3 regions of the Vallitalea sediminicola genome follow, and region 3 is predicted to be linked to each of the others. Evidence: riboswitches for the same ligand, from Rfam matches in the RefSeq annotation. Region 3 holds a riboswitch; each other region holds the start of a gene.
What was found. Region 3 has a riboswitch for cobalamin ahead of ACX6CF_RS13155 (hypothetical protein). Riboswitches for the same ligand answer to the same signal wherever they lie in the genome.

Region 1 (7,824 bases), on a different contig from region 3:
ACTCCCTTCCCGAATACGTTTTCTAATAGCTTCTACATCATCATTAAATTCAGTTATTTCAACTCCACCTAATCCTCTAAAAGCATTAGCTAAACAAAGTGTTCCATATCCCCATAAATTATTGGGATACTCAAATAGAGTCTCATTCCTATTGGCAGATCTTTGTAAATATGACTTTACCTTCTCACCATATAGATAAGGATCATTGCCTTTTACAATACCCCATTCCATTAATAATGCTGCAGCACCAGTCACAAATGGAGTTGACATACTGGTACCACTAAGTGAATCATACCCCCCACCTGGATATGCAGCAACAATATTAACTCCTGGTGCTACTAAATCTGGTTTTACGGTTATTGTATTGGACTTTCTTGTATATCCCCTACCCGAAAAAGTGGCTAGACTTCCTGTTGATGAATCATATGCTCCAACTGTTATTACTTTTGTTGCTGTTGATGGCACAGTCAAGGTTGTATCTATGGTAGGTCTCAAAAATTTTGTCTCCTTACCTACTGAACCAGGTAGCCACATATCGTAATTGCCAGAGACTATAGTATTCGCTTGTAAAGTTATCTTCCAAATTCCCTCAGTTACATAATTACCTGATTGTGGAATTAACTCAATATATATTTGTTGATCTAAATTATATGGGGACGGTTCCCCATAATATAATAAAACTTTGGTTCCATTTAAATTAAATTGCTGTTTACCTAGCGTTGGCGTTATAAAACCAGATGATATACCATTTGGTGCTTGGATTGAAACGTTTATGGTATCCGAATAGGCTTTCCACAGTTGTATAGTTATATTAGGCTCTCCAGTAAAAATTGCTATTTCAACTATTTCTTCGTCACCCTCCACTAGTATTCCGCTAGTATGAAGTGAAGTACTACCTTCATTACCCGAACCAACCGATATAACATTTTTCCATTCACTTGCTATATTGTCTATAAAATTTTCAAATAAGGATTTACCATCATGTGAACCATAATTATTACCGAAACTTAGATTGATAGATATTGGTCTTCCTAATTCTTCTGCTTTTCTTGTTACGTAAACTAATGCTCTCATAATCTCGGTTGTACTTGGAAAAGATTCTTGACCTCTTCTGCCTAACTTCACAATTATGTATTCTGCTTCAGGTGCTACTCCTATAAACTGTCCATCACTAGCTCTACCATTTCCCCCTGCGATACCTGCTACATGAGTTCCATGACCTAAAAAATCATCTGATGGAACCACATCAAGCATTTCAAATTTATTGTTTTTACTCAAAGCTTCATTTATCTGTTCTGCGGTATACTCAGAGCCTTCACTAAAACTTTCAGGTGGATTACCTTGTATGGATTGGTCCCACAAAGTAACTATACGAGTAGTTCCATCCTCATTTCTAAAATCAGGGTGTGAATAATCTATACCTGAATCAATTATCCCCAATAAGACTCCTTCTCCTTTTAAACGCGGAAACACATTTTGAACAGATGTAATACATGCATCTCTAAGACTCGTATCTAGATTAAAATATAAACTACTTGGTTTTTCTACATACTCTATTTCTGGAAATGAAGCGAATTCATCAATATTTTCTTGTTTTATTGTGACAATAGCATAATCCATTGTTAGTTGCTCAATATCTTCTGTAAGTGCTACTATTTCAGGAATTTCGGCAATTTCTCCATTGTATTTTACAATTAATTCCCAAGTGTTGGATTCTTCATTATAACCCACATTTAGATTAGTAGTATACTCTCTATCTTCACTGGACAAATCAACAGCTAGATTTAACCTATCATCTACTTTTTGATTGTTTTTCATTATACTCCCCCCTAATAAAACTCTCTTATTCTAATTTATGAAAGTTACATAGATTTATTGTATAAATTTTTATGTTTCAAACATTTTTTGCATTCCTATATTATTTGACATACTAAATTATTTCAAATATACTAATCCATATAGAAATGTGGAGGTTAGAGGTGAACATATGACTAAACTAAAAAGGATACTTATTTTTGCAGTTATAATTATTTTATTAGGATTTTATGGTATCGCTATATATTATGCATTTAGCCAGGGAGAAAATAGTGGAGAAATAATAGTAGTTTGTATTGCTTCTACTTGTGTGTTATCAGTTTTTGTTGGAATCATATTGAGAATTATGAAAAACAGGTAACAACAATTCCTATTTTTCTTTGTTGGATTATTTAGAAAGGGCTGTATCATGTTATGAACAGCCCTTTTAGAGAAATGCTTAATTATATTTTAAGAACTACTTCTTTTCCTTTATTATGATTAACATTTTTATCCAAGAACATATCAAATGAGTTTTCTACTACTTCAACTATTTCCATTAACTCTTCTACTCCGTAATAATTAAAATAATCTTCTACATTACATTCTTCCATGCTTTTGCTTAATTCTTCATCCATATAATGCTCTTTCAACTCATTTGCTAACTTAAGACTTTCCAAAGTTATAATTGAACTTATTGTAATAAGTTTCAGATATGCTTTGTTAGTAGAATAGTGAAATGCTAATTGTATAAAACTAAGTCTATCCAAAGACTTATTTATAGTATTTATACAAAATTCTGATAATAATTTCAGTGCTTTATCTTTTTCTACTTCATTCACCAAAAGATATTTATAAACCGAGTTAATAGCTACAATAAAATCTAGATATACCTTATAGATTCTTGGCTCAAATCTATAGGTTTCTCTCTTTAATCCTTCATATAGTTTTAATATTTCTCCTACGTAATCTCTAGTTAAATTATCATTTAGTGTTTCTTCAAATAGTGGGTATTCTAGACGTAAAACATTTTCAAATCTACTATCTGACATCTTGCATATATCCTTTCTTATATACATATAAATATTAATTATAATTTTCTATCAATTATAAATTAATTGATAGCTTATCTTATATAACTATATTGCCACAATAAATATATATATGCAAGTACATATTAAAATATTACTTAATTATTACTTTTTTATCAGTTAAAATGGGATGATTTATTAATTCTACATCAATAGAATAAACATCTTTAATGGATTCCTTGGTTATTACCTCCTCTGGATTTCCATATCTATATACCTGACCATTTTTCAACATCAATATTTTATCACTATATCTCATAGCTATATTTAAATCATGAACAATATTTATAACTGTAATGCCTTTTTTCTTACATAAATTATGAACCAACTCGCTTATCTCGTATTGATATCCGATATCCAAATGAGATATGGGTTCATCCAATAACATAATATCAGTCTCTTGTGCTATAGCTCGCGCAAGAATAACTCTTTGTAATTCTCCCCCACTAAGTTGAGTAATTTTTTTCTCTTTTAACTCTATGACTCCCGTTTCATTCATAGCGTCATCTACTATTTTTATATCTTCTTCAGTGTTTTTTTGAAATCTAGCAGTATAAGGAGATCTACCCATCATAACAATATCATAAACAGAAAATTCATATTGCATATCAGTTATTTGAGGCACAACTGATAATCTCTTAGCAATTTCTTTCTGCTTAATAGTATGAATATCATCATTTTTAATATAAATTGTCTTTTTATTAGAAGGTAAAATACCTGCCAATAATTTCAACAAGGTAGTTTTTCCAGAACCATTAGGACCAATAATACTATAGAACAAACCTTTTTCTATATCAATTGACAAATCTTTCAATATAGATTTTTCACCATAGTTGAAATTCAATTTTTTAGTACTAACTATACTATTCATATTGTTCATTCCTTTTATAGTAGTTGATTACATAACTCTTTTTTTGTTTTGATTCAGTAAAAATAAGAAAAATGGAACACCGAAAATTGAAGTTATAATACCTACTGACAATTCAGCAGGTGTTATGATAGTTCTAGCAATAGTATCACAGATTATCATAAAAATGGCTCCTACAAGCATTGCAAGTGGTATTAATTTTTTATGATCCGGACCATTAATTATTCTTATTATATGCGGTATAATAAGACCTACAAATCCTATGATTCCACTAGCTGAAACAACAACAGCTACCATGATGGATGATATTCCTAGTATAATTTTCTTGGTCTTATTAACATCAATACCAAGACTTCCTGCTGTCTCATCCCCTAATAGCATAAGATTCAATTCTTTTGAGAATACCATTAAAATTATTGAACAAATAATGACACAAGGTGCTATTATCACTACTTCTTTCCAACTTGATGCACTAAAGCTTCCTAATGTCCATAAATATATTCTTTCTAATTTATCTCTATTCAATAACATCAACAAAGACATAAGTGCTGATAATAAGTAATTTATTGATATACCTGCTAACAGTAATGTTGTAGTAGGAAGTTTTTTACCAATTGCTGATATTTTTAATACTACTAAAACTGTAAGAATAGCACCAACAAATGCAAACATACTCACTCCAGTAAAGCCAAAAAAAGATTTATTAAAGTTGAATATAAGACCAATTGTCGCACCAAGTGCTGCACCTGAGGATATACCTAGTACAAAAGGGTCTGCCATTGGATTCTTGAAAACTCCTTGAAAAGAGCAGCCAACAACAGCTAGTGCTCCTCCAGTAAATAATGCAAGTATTATTCTAGGCAACCTTAGGTCAGCTATTATTTTTATATGTGATTCCTTAATACCATCAAGTGAAATTAAATCATTGATAAATGGAATTTTACTTAATAATATTTTACTGCTAGTTGTAAAATCAATACTAACCGAACCAAATCCACATGCAATTATAACTACTGCTATAAGTACTAATAAACTTATTATAATATTACTTTTTCTAAATATCTTCATATTATTAAACCTGCTTTACTTAGTATGTCCTTTTCTATTTATACACAGTAAGCCTATGCTAATATTTCGCATAGACTTACTTAAAGTATACTAGAATTCTAATCTCTTTACATTATTTAATAGCATCTGGATGAATTATTTTGACTAAATTAATTAATCCATCAATTATTCTTGGTCCTTGTCTAAAAAATAGATTTTCATCTGTTTCGTATAATTTTCCTTCTTTGACAGCAGTTAAATCTTTATATCCTTCTAATGATTTTAGCTTAGTTTTAACATCATTCTTATCTGAACATATAACAATCTGAGGGTCATTATCAACTATTTGTTCAATACTGTACGCCCAACCTGTAGCATCTTTCGCTATATTATCAGCTCCAGCCATATCCATTACTTCACCTAAAAAAGTATCTCCAGTAGCTGTAAAGTCTCCACCTTCTCCATACCCTACCACAAAATATGTTGTTGGTCTTTCTTCTTTTTCTATAGCTTTTTTAATTTCGGTCACTTTATCTTTCATACTAGTTACTACTTCATCTGCTTCTTCTTTTTTATTAAGAACTTCACCAAGTGTATTGATATAACCATATACACCTTCAAAACTTTCATTCCAAGAAAGTGATAAAACAGTGATACCTTGTTCTTGCAACTTAGCTACAGCATCATCTTTTACATGAGCAGATGTAACTACAACATCAGGGTTAAGATCTACTACTTTCTCAATATTAAATTCTTCTAGACCACCAATTGATTCTATATTCGCTACTTCACTAGGATAGTCACAAAAATCTGTTCTACCTATGATTTTGTCTCCTGCTCCTAGAGCAAATATTGTTTCTGTAAATTCTGGTGAAATTGAAACTACAGTTTTTGGTTCTTTTTCAATTGTTATTTCCTTACCATATTTATCTGTTATAGTTAATGGATATATATCTGATTCGCTACTAGTATCTTCTTCCTTACCAGTATTTCCATCTTCCTTATCATTACTATCCTTATCTTCATCAGTACCTTTGTCTTCGTCAGTTTTTGATGTTTCATCTTTATCTACTTGATTATCTTGTTTGTATGTATCTTCCTTTGGTGTCTTCTTACCACCACAAGCAGCCAAACTAAAAACAAGTACTGAGATTAACATTGTTGTCAGTAACAGCTTTAATATTTTTTTCATTTCTATAACCTCCATAATATCTCTTTAATAAGAAAAGTGATTAACACTCGGTATACTCATGTAGCATTTTCTATTTATAAGCAACAAAAAACTGTGCTCAGGCACAGTCAGATTACAAATAAATATGTGAATCTACACTCTCCCACCGAAAGCTGAAAACATTGTAAAAAGGCAGGTCTCCTGGCTTATGGCTTAACTTACTCTCTAGTCTTCTCAGTTTCCCAATGACATTTTAGATTTCACACCATTTACAGTAGCGGGGGCTGCAGTGGCATCTAACCACTTTCCCTTTTAACTCAACGAGTACCTTTTTATCTATTAAATTTTAGTATCTTATGTTATATATACGTAATAACAAAGATAATTTTATTATATACTTTAATATTAATATGTCAATATAAAACTAGCTATTTGAGTTTTCCATTTTTTATCTTTATATAATAATATTATTATAAACTCTGTAACAGCCAATAGTTAGATACTTTAGAAGAAAAGTGGTTTGTGATTATATTATAGATACTAGGAAGCAAAATAGTATATGTATATGTGAAGTAGTGAGGCAGGACGCCGAACCCATCTTTTTGCTCAGGACGAGCAATTAGCTGGCGTAACATATACATATACTATTTTGCAAAAACCAAGTTAGAACAAAACACTTTTCTGACTTACTTGCATTTTTTATTTTTTTATCTTGTTGAAATGCTCTACAATTTTCTTCTCATATCCTTGTTCAGTAGGATTATAATATATCTCATCAACAAGTTCATCTGGTAAATATTGCTGTTTTACATAATGATTTTCATAGTCATGAGCATATTTATACCCTGTTCCGTGACCAAGTTTTTTTGCACCACTATAATGACTATCTTTCAGATATGATGGAATTGCAGTAATCTGTATTTTCTTAACATCATCTAAAGCCTTATCAATAGCTAAGTAAGCAGCATTACTTTTGGGAGCACAAGCAACATATGTTGCTGCCTGGGATAATATTATCCTACCTTCTGGCATACCTATAAAATTAACTGCATCAGCAGCAGCCATTGCAACCTGTATTGCCATAGGATCTGCATTTCCTACATCTTCAGCAGCACAAATAACAATCCTTCTCGCTATGAATTTTGGATCTTCTCCTGCATAAATCATTCTTGCAAGATAATAGACAGCTGCATTTGGATCTGAACCTCTCATACTTTTTATGAAAGCTGATATAGTATCATAATGATTATCACCGTTTTTGTCATAGTTGATAACTCTTTTTTGTATACATTCTGATGCTACATCTATATCTATTTCAATTATACCTTCTTCATCTGGCTCAGTAGTAAGAACCCCTAGTTCAATGGCATTAAGAGCTGCTCTTGCATCTCCATTAGCTCTGTCAGACAAGAACTCTATAGCTTCTTCATTAATTCTGGCATTAAAATCTCCTAATCCTTTTTCTTTATCAGTAATAGCTCTTATTATTAATTTACGAATATCTTTGTTACCCAAAGGTTTTAATTCAAATACTCTGGACCTAGATACTAGAGCACTGTTTACTTCAAAATAAGGATTCTCTGTAGTAGCACCAATGAGTGTTACAGTACCATCTTCAACGTATGGTAAAAGAGCATCCTGCTGTGCTTTGTTGAATCTATGGATTTCATCAATAAATAGAATAGTCTTTCCTAGAGTCATTCCTAGCCTGTTTTTAGCTTCATTTACTACTTTTTCAATGTCTTTCTTTCCTGATATAGTTGCATTTAATTGAACAAATTCAGATTTTGTGGTATTTGCTATCACTTTTGCAAGAGTAGTTTTCCCTGTTCCAGGCGGTCCATAAAAAATAA
Region 2 (7,824 bases), on a different contig from region 3:
ATAGAGACCCAGAGTCTATGACGATTGAATGGGAAAAACAATTAGAAAAAGCATTTAATATCACTAATGAAAATACCCTAGAAAAAGAATGGGATAGATCAAATAATAAAGCCAATGAATTATTAAAAGATAATTCCACTAAAAAGAAAGGACTCTATATTTTTAGCTACATTAATGGAAAAGTAACTGCAAGCGGTAATAATTCATATGGAGGTAATTTCTTTGATAAAGCGGGAATAGAGAATGTTGCTAAGGAAATAGAAGGAAATAAAGAAGTCAGTATGGAACAGATATATAAATGGAATCCTGACGTAGTTTTTATATTTTTAGGTATGCCTGCAACACCTATCATTAATAACAAAGCAACTAACCAAGATTGGTCATTAATTCAAGCGTATAAAGATAAAGCTATTTTTGACATTCCACAAGCTACTTATTCATGGGGAGCACCATGCGCTGATTCTCCACTAATGCCTTTATGGCTTATATCAAAAACGTATCCTGATTCATTAGGTAATGATGAATTTACTACCTATTTCAAAGATTACTACAATAGGATATATGATATAGAATTAAAAGATGAATTAATTGAAGAGGTATTAAAACCTAAAAAAGTAAAAGGAAAATAGCATAATGAAAATAGAAGAAAATAGTAATATATCATCTTACAAAAATGTAGTTTTTATAGTAGTAATATTATTGATAATAGTGAGTGTAATATCTTTATTAATAGGTCGATATGATATATCTGTGATGGATATCATTAAGATCTTTAGTGCTAAAATAAATCACTCTAGTTTACCAGATAATCTAGAAATTTCCTCTTATATAATATGTGATATTAGGATACCGCGTATTATATTAGCTGGAATTGTAGGCGCTTGTATTGCTGTAGCGGGAACTTGTATGCAAGGGTTATTACAAAATCCCCTTGTAAGCCCAGATGTACTTGGAGTTTCATCTGGTGCAGGATTTGGTGCAGCACTTGGTATTATACTAACAGCAAACAATTTGATAACAATACATATTTTATCTTTTGTATTTGGAATTGCCAGTATTTCTTTTGTATTTTTATTTTCAAAGATTAGGAAAGATCATTCAGTTTTATCAATCATATTAAGTGGTATTATTGTATCTTCCGTATTTATGTCTTTAATATCTATAACAAAGTACTTAGCAGATACAGAAGAAAAATTACCAGCTATTACTTTTTGGCTTATGGGTAGTTTTTCTAATGCTTCTTTTGAACAGATTAAGATCATCATAATACCTATAATGATTGGATTAATTGGTTTGACAATACTTAGATGGAAAATCAATATATTATCTTTAGGTGATGACGAAGCATTTACAATGGGGGTTAATCCTAAGAGACTTAGATGGGTTATTATCATATTATGTACGGTTATGGTTTCTTCAACAGTGACAGTAGCCGGTATTATCGGTTGGATAGGTTTAGTGATTCCGCATATATGCAGAAAGATCATTGGATATAATCATGGTTATTTAATTCCTTTATCTGGTCTGACTGGAGCTGTTTTTTTGATAATTGTTGACTGTTTAGCAAGGAATATTAGTTCATCTGAAATTCCTATAGGTATATTAACCGCTTTAATAGGTGCTCCAATTTTTGCTTTTTTATTTATGTATAAGAGAGGTGAAATATAATGTTGTTGAAATTAAAGAATTGCTGTTATTCTTATAGACCTGATGTACCAATATTAAAAGATATCAGCTTTTCCATAAAAGAAGGAGAAATTCTTGCAATCATGGGGTGTAATGGGATAGGTAAGACTACTCTATTAAAATGTATTGCTGGAATATTGAAATGGGATGAAGGGACTTGTATATTCAATGGACAAAATACAATTGATGCCAATAGAATCAAAGACATTGGTTATGTACCTCAAGCAAGAAAATTACCTTTTTCTTATTTAGTAAAAGATTTAGTAGTGTTCGGAAGAAATGGAAGCCATAATTATTTTCAATCTCCTAAAAAAGAAGATTATGATATAGTAGATAGTATTCTAAATGAATTAGGTATATATCATATAAGAGATTCGTATTGTAATGAATTAAGTGGTGGGCAATTACAGATGGTTTTCATCGCCAAGGCTTTAGCCTCTTTTCCAAAATTATTGATATTAGATGAACCAGAGTCACATCTAGATTTTTACAATCAATTTAAAGTATTACATACAATAAATAAATTAGCAGAAAAGAAAGGTATAAGTACTATAATTAATTCCCATTACCCTAATAATGTTATGAAAATAGCTAATAAATGCTTACTTCTTAGTAGCGACAAATATGTTTTTGGAGACATAAATAAAATAATGACAGAAAAGACAATGAAAGAATATTTTTATGTCAATTCAAAACTTATTGATCTACAATATCAAAATAAGAACATACCGTCATTTGTATTTTTAGGAACTTCTTAATGAAAGGGGGTGATAAGAATGAAGAAGAAGTTAGTAATAGTGTTAAGCATAATAATATTGATTATCATACTATTACCAGTTTTTACAGGCGACTTAGAGAAAGAAACATTGAATCAAGAAACAAGAGCCAAGCTAGATGGAAGTTTCATTGAACTTTCTAATGGTTATACACATTATGAATTGAAAGGTCCTGTAGATGGAAAAACAATAATTCTAGTGCATGGTAATGCTGCACCATATTTTACTTGGGATAATAATATTGATGCATTAATTAATGCGGGATTTAGAGTCCTAAGATATGATGTATATGGGCATGGATTTTCTGATAGACCGGATATGAAAAAATACAATAGAGAACTATATGATAAACAGCTTGTTGAACTCAAGGAAAAATTAGACATAAATGAACCTGTTTATATAGTTGGTACTTCTCAAGGAGGTAGTATTAGTACTTATTTTACAGCATCACATCCCGAGGAAGTTGAAAAATTAGCTTTACTTTCTCCGCTTTTTGATGATTATATCGGCAAAGGACTTGTTAATTTATTTAAAATAAATTACTTTGGAGATTATTTGATGTCTATAATTGGAGACAAGATAGGCACAGATCCTTCAAACGTTCTATATTCAGATGATAAAAAGCAAGAGCTAATTAATAAATTAAATAAACAAATAAATTATAAAGGCAAGAAAAAAGCTGTTTTAGCTAATATGAGAGGCGACGCATTAGATGATGCAACTATATATTACGAACAGTTAAATCAAATGGATATTCCTGTATTCTTGACATGGGGTGAAAACGATAAAAGCAATACTAGAGAATCTATGGAAAATCTATGCAAATTGGTTCCAAAAACCCAGTATCATGAAATAAAAGTAGCATCACACTTAGCACACTATGAGTTTCCAGAGAAAATCAATAGTTTATTGATAGATTTCCTAAAAAGTGAAGAAACATCTAATTAGTAAAATATAGAATAGGATGGTATGTTAATATAACCATCCTGTTTTATTGAATCAAAAAACTCTAGACATTGAAAATAATATATGATATACTTGTCAATGAAATTGATAATCATTATTATTAAAACTACATTAAGTTATTATAAAATAGATTTACATCTCTCTTATTGAAAAGCATAGTTATATATGTTAATATTATAGCAAAATCCCAGTTATTGGAGTGAGAGGATGGCAAAATTTCAAAGAAAGACTAAAGAAGAAAGAGAAAAAGAAATTAAAAAAGCTGCACTTGAAGTGTTTTTAAGAAAAGGGTATCGTAATACAACAATGGAAGATGTTATTAGTGAAACAAGTCTCTCAAAAGGGGGCGTTTATAGATATTTTAAAAGTCCAAAAGATATTATGATATCAATTATGAAGGATGGCAACAATATTGATAATGAATATTTTAAAGAAATCAGTGAATCTGTAACGGACAAGAAAGAGATGTGTAACCTTCTTGCTAATAAAGCCATGGATAAAGTATTAAACCCTTCACCTGAAAAAAAATTATATCTTATGTTTGTTTATGAGATTTTATATGATGAAAAACTAGAAGAAATATTTCTAGGGTTCGAAAGAGATACTTTTACTCAACTTGAAAGGTTATTCGGTGATAGGATATCTTTTTTCAAGGAAAAGAAAGAAGAAAGAAATAGGCTTTTCATGAGTAGACTTATCAATGGTATGTTATTGACCCATGCACTTTTTTCAGATAAACTAATTTTTGATGAACACAGGGAGTATCTTCATAAAATGTTTTTTGATTTTTTCAATGAATACTTATAGAAGTAAAATCGTTTTAATACAATGTAAAAAAATTTAATTTTTAACTGACGGTGACGTCACTTGCTATAAAAATAAGTGATATGTTTATTTACTATTAATTAATATCACTTATATATAAATATTATTAATTAAAGGAGGAAAATAAATATGAGCGAAAACAGAAAAGCATTACTAGAAATGAATATGGGTAAACTTTTTATGAAACTCGCTATACCTGGTATCATTGGAATGCTGGCAGTAGGTTTATATAATATGGTAGATGCTATATTTGTAGGACAGTTTGTAAGTGGAGCAGGAGTTGGAGCAATAACTATGGCTTATAATATTGTTCTAATCAATCAAGCTATTCTAACTTTATTTGCAACAGGAGCAATGTCTCTTTTATCAAGGGCTCTAGGTGAAAAAGATGAGGAAACTATTAATAAGTTATTTGGAAATGTAATTATAGGTGTTGCCATAATATCAGGAATACTAACAATTATAATCTGTTTATTTGCAACACCAATTCTTCAATTTCTCGGTGCAAAAGATGAAATATTAGTTCTAGGTGAAAAGTACATAAGAATTATAGCTTTAGGATTTATATTTGGTGGGGTAGGACCTGCACTTAATATGCTGATTCGTGGAGAAGGCAAGATGAAAGCTGCTATGAAGATTGTTTTCATTGGTATGATCATTAATATTATTTTAGATCCAATTTTTATTATAGTATTTGGAATGGGAATAGAAGGTGCTGCAATAGCAACTGTTATCAGCCAGATTATATATTTAATAGGTGATATTGTCTATTTCAAATCAGGAAAAAGTGTTATTAAATTAACTAAAAAAAGCATAAAGATATCAATGGATGTCATGCCGAAAATGTTGAGTGTTGGGTTCTCAGGAATGTTAATGCAAGTCATGTCTGCTATACAATTAGCTATATTACTTAGGTTGATGTCTTCTTATGGAGGAAATAACAGTATTATAGTTCTAAGTTCAGCACAACGTATTATGATGTTTGCTTTTATTCCAATGTGGGGAATAGGTCAAGGATTACAACCTATTTTAGGAGCAAATTATGGTGCTAAACAATTTGCTAGAGTAAAAGAAGCTTTTGTATCATTTACTAAAATAGCTACTTGGATATCCGGTATATTATGGCTATTGTTTATGTTATTGCCTAAATTCATACTTGGTTGGTTTATTACTGATTCAGCTTTAGTTTCAGAAGGAGTTAATAGCTTTAGAATGTATTTATGTGTATTTGTTTTATATGGACTAATGATTACATCTATTACATTATACCAAGCTCTTGGTAAAGCTGGTAAAGCGGCATTGATAGTCATGGGCAGACAAATATTGTTCTTCATCCCATTGTCTCTAATATTACCATTATTTATGAAAGAAACAGGTGTATGGTTAGCGTTACCAATTGGCGATTTCTTAACAATATCACTATCTATTGTTTTTACCATAGGTGAATTTACTGCATTGAATAAGCAGATAAAAGGTTATAATAATTCTTTTGCTAAAGAGGGCATTTGATAAGACTAAAATAATTGTAATATAAATAATTAGTTGAAATATTTGATGAATTATAGTGATATTTAAAGTTTTTATGTAAATTATAATTTTTTATTAATTAATTTTGACGAATACTGATATATAATTGACATTGAATTTTTAATATGATAGAATGAAAAAAATTAATAGAATACATATATGGTAATTATAAATATTAAAAGGGAATGCAGTGAAATTCTGCAACAGCCCCCGCTGCTGTAATAGGGACAAGTGTTTAATATGCCACTGAGAAATTGGGAAGGTAATAACATTTGGTTGAACTTAAGTCAGAAGACCTGCCAAATATGTTTAAGTATATCTTTCGGCGGGAAAGTGAGTATTATCTAAATGCATAGTATACTATGTTTTTATTGTTTTGCTTTTAAACTGCCTAATAGGCAGTTTTTTTAATGTAATCCTATTCTAAAAACATATGAAATAGAAGTTATTTCATATGTGCTAAGGAAATCATAGATTAAAAAAATAAAATTGGGAGTGATATTTAGTATGAAAACAGCAACTAGTATACCAAAGTACGATGCGAGTAAATTTATGGGGAAGACTCATGATTTTTTAGAGACTCAATTAATGTATGCAGCAATAGAACTGAATTTGTTTGGTAAATTACAGTTCCCTGTTACAATTCAAGAATTAGTTAATCAAACTGGATACAATTCAAGGAATTTAGAACTTCTTTTGAATGCATTAACCGCTATCAATTTTTTAAGAAAAGAAGGTGATAAATTCTCTAATTTACCAGAAACTAATTATTATTTAAACCCAGGTAGTAAGATGTATGTGGGAGAACATCTTCTTTATTGGAGAGATATGACAAACCTCGCAAACGTTGTAGAATTAGTTCAAGATGGTTCTAAAAAAGTGGATTTCAAAGACCAGAACGGTTCTGATTTTTTTGATTTTCGTTCCATGAATCAAGGAGCAAGAAATACAATGTATTTGGGAAGAGTTCAGAAATTTATTTCTTTAATAAATAGATATTTTGATAAAGAGGAGGAATTTAAAGTATTAGATATGGGTGGTGGTTCAGGAATCATGTCTATTGAAATTGCCAGAAATTTTCCTAACGCAAAGGGTGTAGTATTTGATCAACCTTTCGTAACAGAATTGACGCAAGAAGTTATAGAAGAATATAAAGTAGCCGAACAAATAAGTACTCAATCTGGTAATTTTGTTACGGATTCTTTTGATGACAAATACGATCTTATAATAGCTTCAGGGGTTTTAGATTTTGTCGGAGATTTGGAAAAAATGATAAGTAAATTATGCGATTCACTTAATGATGATGGTTATATTTACATAAGTACTCATGGAATTAATGAGGAATTTACAGCTCCCAAAAAGTATATTTTGGGATGGTTGTCAAGTCATTTAAATGGTTTAGATATTTTGAAACCAGATCCTATAATAAGAAAGACAATTAAAGATTCTGGACTTGAAATTATATTTAATGATGAAAGTGGACTTAATTATATGGTAAGGAAGAAAAAATATGAATGAAGGGGGAGAAAAACGTGTTATAAAAATTATCGCAATGGGAATAATTCTTCTTCTAGCAATTAGTTTTATTTCACTTTTTTTAGGGCGCTATTCCTTATCGCCATTAGAAGTGATAAAGATATTACAGCATAAGATTTTAGGTATAGAAGAAACAGGTGCTTCAGTTAATGTTGTATGGAATATCCGTATGCCAAGAATATTTTTGAATATTTTAGTTGGAGCGGGTTTAGCAGCTTCAGGAACTGCTTTTCAAGGTGTATTTCAAAATAGATTGGTAAGTCCAGATATCTTAGGTGTAAGTAATGGAGCTGGATTCGGTGCAGCATTGGCCATGTTTTTAGGCTCAGCATCACCTTTTGGAATTGCTACTATGGCTTTTTTAGGGGGATTAATAAGTGTTGCATTGACTTATTCTATCTCCAAAATCAAAAAAGAACATTCTACACTTGCTTTAGTTCTCTCTGGTATTATTGTTGCATCATTTTTTAGTGCTTTAATATCTTTTATAAAATTAGTGGCAGATACT
Region 3 (7,824 bases):
TAATACAACTTATGATGAGATTCTGGGATATAGATAAAGGTAATATCAAAATAGGAGGAAGGAATATATATGATTATAAAATTGAGACATTAATGAAATATATTTCTGTAGTATTCCAAGATAATTATCTTTTTAATGACACAGTTTATAACAATATAATATATGGTAATGAGAATGCTAAAAAAGAAGACGTGATACGAGCTGCAAAACTTGCATGTTGTCATGAATTCATTGGGAAATTAACTAATGGTTACGATACTATGGTCGGTGAAGGAGGTTCTACCTTGTCAGGAGGAGAACGTCAGAGAATAGCTATAGCAAGAGCTATTGTAAAAGATTCACCTATCATTATCTTAGATGAGGCAACAAGCGGTGTAGACCCTATTAATGAGGTAGAGATTCAAAAAGCAATATCTGAATTGGTAAAAGGAAAGACAGTATTTACTATTGCTCATAAATTCTCATCGATAACTGATGCAGACCAGATATTAGTTCTAGACCAAGGTCAATTGAAAGAAAAAGGTACTCACGAAGAACTAACTAAAAAACATGGTATATATCGTTCTCTATGGGAACGTCAGTTAGGGGTAAACAAATGGAAAATAAGAAGCAACTAAAGATAACAAAATTCCTGATAAAAAGAATTGTTTTATTAGTCTTAGTACTCCTAGCTATTACTATGTTATGTTTTACCTTACTTAATTTATCGCCCATAGATGCTACAGATGCATACATACATAAACATATGATGCCTCCTACAGAAGAAACGGTACAAAAGATACAGATGAAATTGGGTCTTGATAAACCATTAGGGGTAAGGTACCTTCTATGGGTGAAAAATGCTATAACACTTAATTTTGGAGATTCATTTGTAACAGGTCAACCTATCAGAGATGAAATATCAATATGCTGTACGAGAACTATAAAACTAGTGATAGGTGCAGTGTTGATCATGCTGTTTTTATCTGTGTTACTGGGAATTTTGTCAGCACTTAAAAAAGATAAGATATTGGATCAGCTTGTTAGAGTAATTACATTAATGGGGATGTCGCTTCCGTCCTATTGGATTGGATTTATGCTTATATATCTTTTTTCAATTAAGCTAGAGATATTACCATTCATATTCAATGATTCTTTCAGCTCGTATATTCTACCTAGTTTTACTTTGGCGATACCTTTTGTAGCAACATATACGAGAATGGTAAGAACCAATATATTAGAAAGAGTAGAAGAAGATTTTGTAGTATATGCACAGGCAAGAGGGATATCTACTTCCAAGATTATGCTGAAACATATATTAAAAAGTTCAAGTGTATCATTGATCTCTCTTCTAGGACAGAATATTGGTAATATCTTAGCAGGTACAGCAGTTATAGAGACAGTTTTTTCAATAAAGGGACTAGGCAGATATGGCATAGATGCTATATTCACAAGAGATAATCCAGCTATTAATGCATATGTTGTTATAATTGCTTTTTGTTTTGTGTTTGTCAACTTATTATCAGATTTAGTAGCCATGAAATTAGACAAAAGAGTAGGTGAAAATAGTTTATTATGATAAAGAAATTTATTAAAAACAATAAGTGTAAAGCTGGTCTTATAATTATTTTAACAATAATTATTTTCGGTGTTATTTATCCGCTAGTTTCACCAAATGACCCATATGCAGTATCAGCAGCAGATAAGTACATAACATCATCAATAAGATTTCCACTTGGTGCAGATAGCTTTGGAAGATGTGTACTTACTAGGATAGCAGTAGGAACTAAGTACTCACTCTTAGTATCTTTTGTCATAATAGGAGCAATTTCTGTTATCAGTTTGTTAGTAGGAACAATTCCTACGTATTATGGTGGAAAATATGATCGTGCTTTTGTTGCTGTATGTGATGTGATCATGGCTTTTCCTCAAATGATTTTTGTCCTCGTCCTCATTGGAATATTGGGAAAAGGAATTGGAAATCTTATGATTTCTATGATTATATCCCAATGGGCATGGTATGCGAAATTTGTTAGGGGTTATGTATTAGAAGAGAAAAACAAAGGTTATGTAAAAGCAGCTATAGCATCAGGCACCAAGAGTTATAAGATAATTTTGCGTCATATAATACCTAATATCTTACCTGCATTCATTGTATATGTAAGTGTTGGTATGGGACGTGTAATATTAGAGCTTTCTGCATTCTCATTCTTAGGTCTTGGAGTAAGTCCGGAGATTCCTGAATGGGGAGCCATGCTCAATGAAAATAGAAAATGTATATTTACCCACCCAGAGTTGATGCTTTATCCGGGACTGTTTATATTTTTTACAGCCATGGCTTTTAATTTATTAGGTGATGGATTAAGAGATATATTTGATCACAGAAAAGGAGGAGTACATGAATCAATTAGTAATTGAAGATTTAATAGTAAAGAATGCAGATAGAAATTTGGTTGATTCTGTTAACTTATCTGTAGAAAAAGGAGAAATTCTTGCAGTAACAGGTAAATCAGGCAGTGGAAAAACCTTAACATTCAAAGGAGCTACTGGATTGCTGATTTCAGAACAATTAACCGTTACTGGCAAAATCAGATGGAATGGGGAGTATTATTCTCCAAGTGAGATGAAGGCTTTTTTAGGAAAAGAGATATCTTACGTTATGCAGAATCCAATGACTGCCTTTAATCCTGTCATTACCATTGGTTCCCATTGTAGGGAAACTCTCATGCAACATCTTAAGGTAAGTAAAAAAGAAGCAGACAAGATTGCAATTGATTGGTTTTATAAGCTTAATTTGAATGATGCAAAAAGAGTATATAAAAGCTATTGTTATGAATTAAGTGGTGGAATGTTACAGCGGGTTATGTTAGCTCTAGCAATGGCAGTTGGAAGTAAGATGATAGTAGCAGATGAACCAACAACAGCCCTTGATACTATAACTCAAAAAAAGATTTTGGCAGAATTCATAAGAATCAATAAAGAATATGGAGTAACTATTATTTTCATATCCCACGATTTTGGGATTATTAGTCAAATTGCTAATCATATAGCTGTAATATCGGATGGTGAGCTTATCGAGTATGGAAACACAGAGAAAATTTTAACTAATCCAGAAAAAGAATTAACTATTAAAATGCTAAAGGAACTAATTGTATATGATTAAAATAAAGAATCTAAGCAGGAAGTATGGAACCAATGTAATACTTGATAATGTTAGTTTTCAAATAAAATATAAACAAAGCACATCAATAGTAGGAGAAAGCGGTAGTGGGAAATCTACTATAGCCAATATTCTACTAGGTTTTTACAAAGAGAATACAGCTGAAATATTATATTCAGGAAAATCATTAAATGACTTCAATAAGAAGGAATGGAGAAATTACAGGAAGGAAATACAACCTGTTTTTCAAGATGCTAAGAATAGTCTTGATCCTAGAATGAAAGTAAAAGATATTATAGCTGAACCTCTTAGTAACTTTACTGAGCTAAGTAAACAGGAGAGATATAGTAAAGTAAATGAAATATTAGAACTTGTTGATCTTAAGGCGGAAGATGGAGAGAAATATCCACATGCATTTAGTACTGGACAACAAAAAAGAATTAACTTGGCAAGAGCAATCATATGTAATCCCAAAATAGTAATCCTTGATGAATTAACCTCTGGTCTTGATCCAGAAATAAAAAATAATATAACTGATTTAATAAAAAAACTTCAAGATGATTACAATATTACATTTATTGTCATAACGCATGATATTAGTGTTGCTATGAGTTTGACATCCCATATTATTATTCTCAAGGAAGGAATGGTTGTTGAAGATGTAGAACATTTCGACGACATAGCCAAGCTTGAGACAAGTTATGCTCATGAACTAATAGAGGCAGTACCAAAACTAAAATATATTTAAGTGCCTAGAGTACACAGAAGGGAATTAATAAAATGAAGAAAATAATAAGTATTTTACTAATAACAATATTAACTACAGTATCATTAGCAGGTTGTTCAAAATCGAATGATAGTGAAAAAGCTGTATCAAATGATAATGATGCTAGTGACGTATCTCAAAAAAATAATGCAGACAATGAAGAAAAAGCTAATGATGATGCACAAAAAGATGAACTAGTTATTGCTTGGGCAAGTGACCTTGATAATTTTGGACCACTTACATCAGAAGATGGTTATAGCCATGAAATCATAGGACTTGTATACGAATCATTATTAAAATACGATGGAAAAAAAGCAGTACCAAACTTAGCGAAAAGTTATGAAGTGACTCCTGATGGAAAAGAATACACTTTTAAACTTAGAGAAGATGTGAAATTCTCAGATGGACTTCCATTAAATGCAGAAGTAGTTAAACAAAACATGGAGGGAATACTACAGAATACAGATAGATTCTCATGGATGGGAGCTATTGGAAAATTAGATAAAGTTGAAGTAGTAGATGACTATACAATAAAATTTGTATATAATGAGCCTTACTATGCTGCAACTCTTGATATGTGTTCTCAGTTTCCTATAAGAATGATAAGCCCTAATTCTATACCAGATGATGGTAACACTGCGGGTATCCTAAAAAGTAGTATTGGTACTGGACCTTATGTATTAACTGAAGCTGTAAAAGATCAGCAATACGTATTCACAGTAAATGAAAACTATTGGGGAGATAAACCAGCGTACAAAAAGGTTATAGTAAAAGTTATACCGGATCATGATTCAAGAGTAATGGCATTACAAAGTGGTGACGTTGACCTTATATATGGTGCGAAACAATTATCATATGAAGCTTATGCACAGTTCACTGATAACAAAAAGATTGGAACAGCTTGCTCTGAAAGTGAATCAGAAACTAGAAGTATCTTAATGAATACAGCTAATGAAGTGTTAAAAGATATGGATGTTAGAAAAGCTATTTTACTTGGAGTAAATAAAAAAGATATTATAGGAACAGTTCTATTAGATATAGAAAACAAAGCAGATACAATATTAAATCCATCATTAACATATTGTGATGTAGAGGTTGAACCTTATGAATATAATAAAGAAGAAGCTTCTAAGTTATTAGAAGAATCAGGATGGATATTACCTGATGGTAAAAAAATCAGAGAAAAAGCTGGAAATAAGCTATCATTAAATCTCATGTATGTAACAGGCAGAGGAGCAGAAGAAAGTATTGCTCAAGTTTTTGCAGCTCAAATGAAAGAGATAGGTATTGATGTAAAATTAGATGGTGTTGAATTAATGGTTTGGGGTGCTAGAGGATTTGAAGGTGATTTTGATCTTTCTTTCAATGCGACTTATTCAGCTCCTTATGATCCACATACATATATTGGTGGTATGATGAGTTATAGCTTAGATAATCCTGCACAGCAAGGATTAGCAGATAAAAAACAGTTGGATGAAAAAATATCAAAGCTATTCTCTATAAATGATAAAAAAGAGATTAAGGATTGTTATGATAGTATTTTAAAACAATTACATGAAAGTGCAATGTATATACCAATATCATATCAAAAGCAAATAGCATTATATAATAAAGACGTTATATCAACTGTAGAATTTCCTAGTATACCTGGTCAATTAGATATGATGTTAATAAAGTAATATTAGGTAAGTAGAAAATATAGTCATTCTTAATTTTTGTATAAAATCAATCAGTGTAATATAACATAGAATAAGGTACATTGAAAAATTAAGTTTTCAATGACCTTATTTTAGGTTATAAAGAAGAAAAAGTTTATTAAGTTATACTAAAACTTTATTTTAATTTATATTTTTTTGTTATATTATAATAATTAAAATATATTATAATATCTATTTACTTTGCAGAAACAAAATGTTACAATGTAGCTGTTGAGAAAGAGATAATAGAATTTTCTTTTTCTTAAACCTAATAGTATTATGTATCAAGTGTACTACTGTAGGTATTTACAAAAAATTTAATAAAGGCAGTTTGAGAGGAAGGTCACAATAATAAGTTGTGAGTGAATATGTATATATTCTTCGGTGAAAAACCGACACTGTCTCAGCAACCGTAATGTCAACGAAAAGACAATGTACCACTGAGAATTTCATGTTAGTTGTGAAATTATCGGGAAGGTGTCTTAGTAGGAAAACCACAGTGTAAGTGGCAAATGGCTAAGTCGGGATATTCTCATTCTGTTTGTTAAAAGTGTAATGCAAATCCCTGAGGTTGGAAGGCATAAATAGGTGGAATCTTTATGTTCTAAACCAAATATGTCAGGGCGCTCGTAGGAGTGTCCTTTTTAGTGCACGGAACATATGACTAAGTAAGCAAAATTCGAGGAGGAAAGAAAATGAGTTTATCAAGAAGCAAAAGAAAAAGTTGTGCAATCTTACTTGCAGTGGCAATGATCCTTACAATGATGCCTCTTACTGCAAAAGCAGCAGCACCTACAAATGTAGAAGTTTATTTATCAGGTGCAGCAAATCCAAATCCTACAGTAACTACACAAGACGGTGACACAGTAGAGAGTATATATACTCGTATTACAGGTCAAAGCTATCCATGGACAGTATTATATGAGATTAACGGGAAAATGGGAGCTGTAGCACCTGGAAGTTGTATCGTTCCAGATAATGCGTATATACAGTATTACACAATAACCAACTATCAAACAGATGTACTAGCTACAATTAGTGATTATAGTTTGATAATAGCAGATGGTAAAATTAAAGTTCTGGACGGTAAATATTATAATTGGAAAGGTTTAGAGAAAAGTATTAACATGAGTGTACCATTTGTCAGAAGTGCAAATGTAACAGTTAATCCTAAAAACTCAAGTAATCCATTAACAACGCCAGTTAAACTATCAGATTATACTGGTATTGAAATGAAAAGTACTGGCGGCATTAATACTTATATGCCTATAGAAGTTGTAGCTAATTATAATGCTTATACAACAGAGCTAAATGAAGGATTAGAAAAAGTTATAGCTATTGCTGATTCCTTTGGTATTAATACAAGTAGTGCAGTAAATGCATTAAATGGTTCAGATAATGATGTAAAAGCTAATGAAAAAGTAGCTTTGGGAGAAACTATCATTAATGCTTCTATCAATAATGATATACTTCTTAGCAAAGTAACTTTTAATGAAAGTGTAGCAGTATCTGCTCCATTTGATCCTTATGTACCAAGCTATAAATTAATATCTACAACAGGTAGTGACATTGTTCCAGCTACTTTCACTATAGAACCTGTTGCTATGGCTAGTGATGCAACTATAACTTATAGTACTACTGATTCCAATATTTCATTTGCAGGTAATGCAATCTCTGCAAGTACAGAAGGAAATCATAGTTTCTCAATCAAAGTTGCAAAAAATGGTGCAGAGAGAATATACGATTTTGCCTTCACTTGTGATGCTCCTATAGTTGCAGGAGATCCATCTGTTTACGCATTTTTACCTGCTGCTGGTCAGTTTACTAATGAAGGAATTACTGTTGGTGGATGGGGAGACATCTATCTCTCAGGTACAGACGGTATCAAATTAATGGCAGATAATGTTTCATCTACAGGTGTATCTCTAGGATTTTTTGGTGGATACACAGTATTTGATATGCAAAATATTGATAATGCTACTAATAATAAATATGGTGTGGATTTTATAGTATACGGTAATGCTTTTTGGAATAATTCGGAACCAGGTTGTGTTCAAGTAGCTCAGGCTGATAGCCAGGGAAATCCTGATACTTGGTACGATATAGCAGGTTCTTTATATTATGAAGACAGTACTAAAAAGAACTTCAGTTTAACTTATGAAAATCCTAATCCTAATGATAATACAAAATATACAGAAGCAGGAAATAATCTTGGGAAATTA

Region 1: another riboswitch for cobalamin. It lies ahead of ACX6CF_RS14450 (ABC transporter substrate-binding protein); the one in region 3 lies ahead of ACX6CF_RS13155 (hypothetical protein).
Region 2: another riboswitch for cobalamin. It lies ahead of ACX6CF_RS21270 (methyltransferase domain-containing protein); the one in region 3 lies ahead of ACX6CF_RS13155 (hypothetical protein).

The regions. Positions count from the first base shown of each region.
Region 1 covers NZ_BTPT01000031.1:82,312-90,135, reverse strand. The annotation lists gene ACX6CF_RS14475 (S8 family serine peptidase) at 1-1,818, opposite strand, end outside; gene ACX6CF_RS14470 (hypothetical protein) at 1,988-2,176, shown strand; gene ACX6CF_RS14465 (hypothetical protein) at 2,259-2,846, opposite strand; gene ACX6CF_RS14460 (ABC transporter ATP-binding protein) at 2,980-3,756, opposite strand; gene ACX6CF_RS14455 (FecCD family ABC transporter permease) at 3,784-4,821, opposite strand; gene ACX6CF_RS14450 (ABC transporter substrate-binding protein) at 4,934-5,992, opposite strand; cobalamin riboswitch at 6,146-6,318, opposite strand; gene ACX6CF_RS14445 (replication-associated recombination protein A) at 6,671-7,824, opposite strand, start outside.
Region 2 covers NZ_BTPT01000064.1:9,439-17,262, reverse strand. The annotation lists gene ACX6CF_RS21300 (ABC transporter substrate-binding protein) at 1-629, shown strand, start outside; gene ACX6CF_RS21295 (FecCD family ABC transporter permease) at 634-1,668, shown strand; gene ACX6CF_RS21290 (ABC transporter ATP-binding protein) at 1,668-2,444, shown strand; gene ACX6CF_RS21285 (alpha/beta fold hydrolase) at 2,463-3,410, shown strand; gene ACX6CF_RS21280 (TetR/AcrR family transcriptional regulator) at 3,636-4,235, shown strand; gene ACX6CF_RS21275 (MATE family efflux transporter) at 4,383-5,762, shown strand; cobalamin riboswitch at 5,924-6,098, shown strand; gene ACX6CF_RS21270 (methyltransferase domain-containing protein) at 6,288-7,298, shown strand; gene ACX6CF_RS21265 (FecCD family ABC transporter permease) at 7,291-7,824, shown strand, end outside.
Region 3 covers NZ_BTPT01000028.1:65,736-73,559, forward strand. The annotation lists gene ACX6CF_RS13125 (ABC transporter ATP-binding protein) at 1-617, shown strand, start outside; gene ACX6CF_RS13130 (ABC transporter permease) at 596-1,558, shown strand; gene ACX6CF_RS13135 (ABC transporter permease) at 1,555-2,397, shown strand; gene ACX6CF_RS13140 (ATP-binding cassette domain-containing protein) at 2,378-3,142, shown strand; gene ACX6CF_RS13145 (ABC transporter ATP-binding protein) at 3,135-3,887, shown strand; gene nikA (nickel ABC transporter substrate-binding protein) at 3,920-5,584, shown strand; cobalamin riboswitch at 5,983-6,131, shown strand; gene ACX6CF_RS13155 (hypothetical protein) at 6,298-7,824, shown strand, end outside.